Regions from separate parts of the Streptomyces sp. NPDC013457 genome, predicted to be linked through region 3. Evidence: riboswitches for the same ligand, from Rfam matches in the RefSeq annotation. Region 3 holds a riboswitch; each other region holds the start of a gene.
What was found. A riboswitch is a leader RNA that binds a small molecule or an ion and turns the genes downstream of it on or off. The one in region 3 is predicted to bind cyclic di-AMP.
Positions count from the first base shown of each region.

Region 1 (2,252 bases), on a different contig from region 3:
CCAGGGGCTCGTCGTCGGCTGCTTCCGTCCCCCGTCCGTGCCGGACGGTGTCTCGCGACTGCGTCTCACGGCCCGTGCGGATCTGACGGACGCGCAGATCGAGCAGGCCGTCGCCACGATCGTGCGGACAGCACCCCCGACCGTCTGACCGCAGCTCAAATACGGTCTCTCGTAGCAGAGTTCACCGCTTCGAGCGACAAATATGCACATATCTTGGTGGATCGCCATACGAGGCGGCACGATCGGTGGCACTCTGACGCGTAGCGCAATCCGGGCCGGGCCCGGTGGGAAAGGGACAGCGTCGCCATGGCAGACCACCAGGAAGCAACCGTCACTCTGCCGAGCGATCCCGCCTCGGTGTCCGCCGCCCGAAGATACGTCGCCGACGTCCTGACCGGCTGGGGGCTCGCGGAGGCCGGGGACACCGCCGACACCGTCCGGCTCATCGTCTCCGAACTGGCCACCAACGCGGTCCAGCACACCTTCGGGCAGTCGCCCACCTTCACCGTCGACATCCGCCTGGAGCGCGAGGAGCAGCTCCGCATCGGCGTCACCGACAGCCACCCCCGCTGGCCCAAGCGGCTTCCGGCCGCGGTGCAGCAGGACAACGGCCGGGGGATGGTCATCATCCGCTTCCTGGCGGCCGAGGCCGGCGGGCGGCTCTCCGTCACACCGACCAGCGAGGGCGGCAAGACGGTCTGGATCGAACTCCCCTGGACCGCCTCGCCGGACCGGGTGCTCGCGTCCCAGCCGGCCGGTTCCTGAGGGCGCGAGGGTGCGGCGGCGCCACCGCACCCACGCGCCGTATCAGCTCACCTCGGCGTCAGCGGACCCGGCCGTAATAGACCTTGGACGACCAGATCTTGTCGAGCTTCACCCAGGAGCCGGTCTTGGGCGAGTGCCAGATCTTGCCGCTACCCGCGTAGATCCCCACGTGGTAGACCCTGCCACTCGAATGGAAGAACACCAGGTCCCCCTTCTGGCGGCTGGAGGCCTTGATGTGCCGGGTCTTGTTGTACTGCTGCTGCGCGGTACGTGGCAGCGACTTGCCCGCCTTCTTGTACGAGTAGAGCGTGAGCCCCGAGCAGTCGAACCGGGTCGGTCCGGCCGCTCCGTACTTGTAGGGCGATCCCTTCTTCGAGGCGGCGACGTTCAGCGCCTTGCCGGCGTGCGACGTCGCGGCCTGGGCCTCCGGTGCTGCGCCTGGCGCCAGCATCGTGCCGCCGAGGGCGGCGAGGGTGAGAGCCGAGACGGCTCCGGCCCGGGACAGCATGGACGGGACATGAATCTGCGCACTCATGCGCAACCCTTCGTCAGCCGCCTGTGAAGGATGACCTGTCGGGTTCGGGCTGGCGAAGTTGCCCGGCCGCGGCTGCGGCTTCACCCCGAGGAACGGCCCCACTGGCCGGCCGTCCCGTACTGCTCGGGTCCTCCACTCCTGCCGATCCACTCCTGTCGACCAGACATCCGGGACAGCGGCAGGACTCGGCGTCCGCCCGGACCGCCCCGCCGCGGTGGCGGGGGCTTGTCGTCGTGAGGGATCTTGACCCACAACCAGGGCGAAATCCGAGTCGAAACGACGTTATGTGAGGCTCCTCACGACTGATCCATTCGGGTGGACAGGCAGGTTTCGTGATCTTCGGAGGTTTCGCCGACGAGTCCCGGACCAGGGCTTGAACGCCCGATTCAGCCAGATGCGTACACCCGTTGCGCAACTCACCCCGCACATATGTCGATTCGTCGACTACGCCGAACGGGGGAGCGATTCTGCGGCTCCGCTGCTCCGAGTGGACCTCGACACGACACGCCGGAATGTCAACTCGTCGGAGCCTCCGGCACGGTGACCCGCTGTGATCGGCGCTCCCCGTCCAACACCCTCAACGCACGGGCCAATGTCTCCGCGTGGACCTCGGCCTCCCCGCGGACATGCATCACCGTCAGCGCGTCACGGAGGGCGCTCGCCTTCCCCACCAGGGCCTGCGCCGCCCGCAGCGCCCCATAGGTATGCGATCCCCTGGATGGATTGATCCGGCCGAGCAGGTCGACGACTTCGAGATACGCGTCGATGAACTCGCCCTCGGCACGCGTCAGGGCGGGCAGCGGCGGCAGTTCGGGGACCATGTCCGGCTCACCGTGCCCCGACGCCGCCCGACGCCCCCCGGTTCTGAACCACGTGGTCCACCAGGCCGTACGCGGTCGCGGCGGGCGCGTCGAGGACGGTGACGCGGTCGATGTCCGCGTCGATCCGCTCG
Region 1 covers NZ_JBICBL010000010.1:110,275-112,526, forward strand. Annotated here, with positions in the region: gene ACF1G2_RS26280 (8-amino-7-oxononanoate synthase) at 1-148, shown strand, start outside; gene ACF1G2_RS26285 (ATP-binding protein) at 307-765, shown strand; gene ACF1G2_RS26290 (C40 family peptidase) at 824-1,300, opposite strand; cyclic di-AMP (ydaO/yuaA leader) riboswitch at 1,304-1,501, opposite strand; gene ACF1G2_RS26295 (hypothetical protein) at 1,816-2,121, opposite strand; gene ACF1G2_RS26300 (ClpP family protease) at 2,129-2,252, opposite strand, start outside.
Region 1: linked by a shared signal. The riboswitch ahead of ACF1G2_RS26290 (C40 family peptidase) and the one ahead of ACF1G2_RS18090 (transglycosylase SLT domain-containing protein) in region 3 are both predicted to bind cyclic di-AMP.

Region 2 (2,252 bases), on a different contig from region 3:
ACGCCGACGCCTCCGAGGGCGCCACTCCGGGCAACGGGAACGGCGACGAGGAGGGTGAGCCGTCCGCCACTCCCGAGCCGTCCACCACACCCACCGCGCCGAGCACGTCGGCGACCCCGGGCACGGGGAAGCACCGCGGTGACGCAGCCCCGGAGGAATCGGTCATACCGGGCAAGGATGGCGAAAAGGGTCGACACGCCCTGCCGACTGACACCCCGACAACCGATGGGGGCGCCGATGTGGACGAGGTCAAGCAGGACGGTAAGGGCAACAAGGACTCTTCGGGCAGTTCGGGCACCACTGCTGGTCAGGACATCTCCGATGCAATCGGCGAATACACCGTCAAGTCGGGCGACAGTCTCTCCGTGATCGCCCAGCAGAACGAGCTCCCGGGCGGCTGGGGCGCCCTCTACGACGCCAACCGTTCGACGGTGGGTGCCGATCCGAACCTGATCCTCCCTGGCCAGAGCCTCGACCTCGGTCTCGGTTCGGCCGCCGGGCAGGGTGTCGACCAGGGCTCTGAGCAGGGGTAGTTCGAGGTTGTATGTCCGGTTCTGCGCCAGTGAGACATGGGTCTCTTTGTCTCAACTGGCGCGTCCCGTCCGCAAACTCGGCTTCCGTCACCTCTCACCTGCGTAAACACCCTTCGCCCCCTGGCGAGTGGGGGTGAAATGTCCGACCTGGGCCTCTTTGAACTTCCCCCGGGTCTGTGTCTACGGTCAGACCGCTCGCCACCGCGGGCCCCGTCGACCGAAACGCCGAATCCTGCCGTCGGCCGATGGGAACAGTCGTCGCGTCAAGCGCCGTAGGCAGGAGCGGGGGACCCAAGGTAAGTGCCGCCCCCGGCCGTTGAGACAGACGGCCGACGGACCGGCTTGGGGTGAAGCCGCGCGCAAGGTCGCGCGGCCGGGCAACTCACATGGCCCGAACCCGACAGCTCACCTCGCAGGCGTCGGTGAGGAGAAGTTCCATGCTGTTTTCCGCCAAGGGCAAACACCGTCGTGCCTCCAGGGCCACCCGCGCCGTCGCCCTCGCCGGTGTCGCCGGTGTCGCCGTCGCCGCCCCGCTGATGGCCACCGGGTCCGCCTCGGCCGCCACGGCCTCCGAGTGGGACAAGGTCGCCCAGTGCGAGTCCGGTGGCAACTGGTCCATCAACACCGGCAACGGCTACTACGGCGGCCTGCAGTTCTCGTCCTCCACCTGGGCCGCCTACGGTGGCACCGCCTACGCCGCGACCGCCGACCAGGCCTCGAAGTCGCAGCAGATCACCATCGCCGAGAAGGTCCTGGCCGGTCAGGGCAAGGGTGCCTGGCCGAGCTGCGGCGTCGGCCTCTCCAGCGCCGCCTACACCGGTGACGCCGCCGAGAGCACGCCGGCCGCCCCGAAGCAGGAGCGTCAGGCCGAGCAGCCGACGACCCGCAGCGAGACCCGGACCGCCCCGAAGAAGGCCGAGTCCAAGAAGACCGTCACCACCCCGACCGGCAAGAAGGTCAAGAAGGGCGACGGCGAGTACAAGGTCGTCGCCGGCGACACCCTGAGCACCATCGCCGCCGCCCACGACGTCAAGGGCGGCTGGGCGAAGCTCTTCGAGCTCAACAAGGACGTCGTCGAGGACGCCGACCTGATCTACCCGGGCCAGCAGCTTCACCTGAAGTGAGCCCCGCGGCTCGCGTGAGTCCGGCGGCTCACGCGGGTCCGACGACCCTCCCGCGGTGACCACCCCGGTCCGGAGCGCTTTTCCCCCGTGCGCTCCGGGCCGGGGTTCCGTGTTCCCGGGACTCCGGAGAGGGCCCCGGAGCGCGACTCCGGAGCGGGGCCCCGGAGTGGGGCCCCGGAGCGGGCGGAAACGCGGCCCCACGGGAGTTACCGCCGAGTAGTTCTGGGGGGCTTTGGCCGGAGATGCATGCCCTCGGGTCCTTTTTCGTCCCAGGGGGCGGGCGCCCGGCGGGCGGGAGCCCCGGAGCCGGTTAGGCTCTTGTCGCAAGGCCAAAGCGACCCTGCACCGCAAGCGTCACATCTAGCGTCACATCCCAGAAGGAGATGCTCGTGCCGTCCATCGACGTCGTCGTAGCCCGGGAAATCCTGGACTCCCGAGGCAACCCCACGGTCGAGGTCGAGGTCGGCCTCGACGACGGCAGCACCGGCCGTGCTGCCGTTCCGTCCGGTGCCTCCACCGGTGCGTTCGAGGCCATTGAGCTCCGTGACGGAGACAAGAACCGCTACCAGGGCAAGGGCGTCGAGAAGGCCGTCCT
Region 2 covers NZ_JBICBL010000011.1:251,319-253,570, forward strand. Annotated here, with positions in the region: gene ACF1G2_RS28435 (transglycosylase family protein) at 1-533, shown strand, start outside; cyclic di-AMP (ydaO/yuaA leader) riboswitch at 792-967, shown strand; gene ACF1G2_RS28440 (transglycosylase family protein) at 971-1,657, shown strand; gene eno (phosphopyruvate hydratase) at 2,041-2,252, shown strand, end outside.
Region 2: linked by a shared signal. The riboswitch ahead of ACF1G2_RS28440 (transglycosylase family protein) and the one ahead of ACF1G2_RS18090 (transglycosylase SLT domain-containing protein) in region 3 are both predicted to bind cyclic di-AMP.

Region 3 (2,252 bases):
CCAGCACCGGCGCCGCGGCCGCGCTCTGGGCCGCGGCGGACCCGCTCTCCGACGTGGCCGCCGTCGTCTCGCGCGGCGGGCGCCCGGACCTCGCCGGAGCGCGCCTCGCGCAGGTGCGCGCTCCGACGCTGCTGATCGTGGGGGGCCGCGACCCGCTCGTGCAGGAGCTGAACGAGTCGGCCCAGGCGCGGCTCACCTGCGAGAACCGGCTCGTGGTCGTCGCCGGTGCCGGGCACCTCTTCGAGGAGCCCGGCACGCTGGAAGAGGTCGGCCGACTGGCCTCGGGCTGGTTCGCCGACCACTTCTAGGGCGTCCGTCAGTACGGTCCGTTGACGTTGTCGATGGAGCCGTAGCGGTCCGCGGCGTAGTTGCAGGCCGCGGTGATGTTGGCGACCGGGTCGAACAGGTCCATGGACGTACCGGGCACGTGGTACGCCAGGAAGGTCGGCTCGATCACCTGCAGGAGCCCCTTGGACGGGGTGCCCTTGACGGCGTTGGAGTCCCAGAGGTTGATGGCCTGGGGGTTGCCCGAGGACTCACGCATGACGTTGCGGTGGATCCCCTCGTACGAACCGGGGATGCCGTACTTCTGCAGGACGTCGAGCGACTCGCGGATCCAGCCGTCGAGGTCGTTGGTGTAGCTCTTGGCGGCGACCGGCGCGGCCTTGGCCGGGGCGGCCTTGGTCACGGTCTTGGCCGATGCGGCGCCGGGAGCGGCACTGCGCTGCTGCGAGCGGTCGGCGCGGTCCGTGCTCGTCGTACGGGCCGGGGCCTTCTGCTGCTTCGTCGCGGCCGCGGGCTTCCCGCTCAGCGTGAGTTCCAGCCCCGGACGAATAAGTGACGGATTGTCACCGACGGCCTTGCGATTCGCCTTGTACAGCGCCTTCCAGCCGCCCCGCACACCCTGTTCGTGCGCGATCACGGAAAGGGAGTCGCCACGGACGACGGTATAGATCTTGGCAGCGGAATTCCCGGCGGTGGGAATCGATTCGGCGATCTTCGCCGGGCTGCTGAAGACGGTCTTCTCGAGGGGCGCGGCCGCGGGTGCCGTGTTCGGCGCCGCGTGCGCGGTGGCCGTGGCCACGAGGGGGAGAGCCAGCGCGGCTCCACCCGTGCTTGCGAGGGCGATACCTCGGCTGAGGGGACGTCGCTTGGGGCGCCGGTGCTTACCGTGAGCGGACATGCAGGATTCCTCTCCGGCGCCTGCGGGGTGAGCTGTCGGGTTCGGGCTGGAGCTGCCCGGCCGCACGCGTGCGGCTACACCCCAAGCCGGTCCGGAAATCCGGGACGGCGAAAAAACTGGGTCCCCCGCTCCTGCCGACGGGTGAATGGCTGGTCTTTTCGGACGGTGGCAGGATTCGGCGATCCGTCCGGGTCGAGGTGACCGTAGGCGAGGAATGTCGGACGGAACAAGGTGGGGCATGGATGCGAAATGAACAGGAAATTCAGAAATGCGTTCCAAGTGATCACGGCCGCGCCGAACTGCCGTGCGGCGTAAGGGGAAGATGCCCCTCCGCATAGGTTGCGTCCTCATCGCGTGATTCACGTCACCCGTGACCCCAAAACGGTCATACGGGCATTTTCGACCCAGTCAAGAAAAGGGACACAAGGGCATGAAATTGCCCTTGTGTCCCTTTTTGTCGGAAGTGGTGGTGTACGTCAGCCCGTGACGCTGGCTGTGCCGGTCTCGATGTGGCCGGTGTAGCGGCGTGACCAGGTGCCGTCGACGTCGGCCGTGATCGTGAAGTCGTACCAGCCGTTGCTGTACGCCACCGCGTTGAAGAAGTCCTCGCGCGATGAGCCGGCCGGGACCGTGTACGTCCACGGCCCGTCCGTGCGGTAGGCGTTCGAGCGGATCGTGAAGGCCACGGGACCGGCCGAGGTGTTGGTCATCCTGAGGTAGAGCGCCGTCTTCCCGGTGCCCGGCTCGGTCGCGAACCGCGCCGCCACCTCGATCGCCTTGCCGGCCTTGGACGCGTCCCCGATGAAGCGCCGCAGGAAGCGGTTGGGGCCCATCATCGAGATGTCGTACTTGCCCGACCCGGACCCGAGTCCGATGTTGAAGTAGTCCGTGGCGGTCGCGCCCGGGTCCACGGTGTACTGCCAGGCCGCGGTGTCCCGGTGCTGGTGCGGGTGGATCGTGAAGTGGGCGGCCCGCTTCGCCTCCGCGCCCTGGTTCGTCATCGAGAACCAGGCGAGGATCTTGCCCGCCGCCCCGAACTCGAACCGGTCGAGGTTTCCGTTGACCTGGT
Region 3 covers NZ_JBICBL010000006.1:174,928-177,179, reverse strand. Annotated here, with positions in the region: gene ACF1G2_RS18095 (phosphoribosyltransferase family protein) at 1-308, shown strand, start outside; gene ACF1G2_RS18090 (transglycosylase SLT domain-containing protein) at 317-1,183, opposite strand; cyclic di-AMP (ydaO/yuaA leader) riboswitch at 1,188-1,374, opposite strand; gene ACF1G2_RS18085 (phosphocholine-specific phospholipase C) at 1,660-2,252, opposite strand, start outside.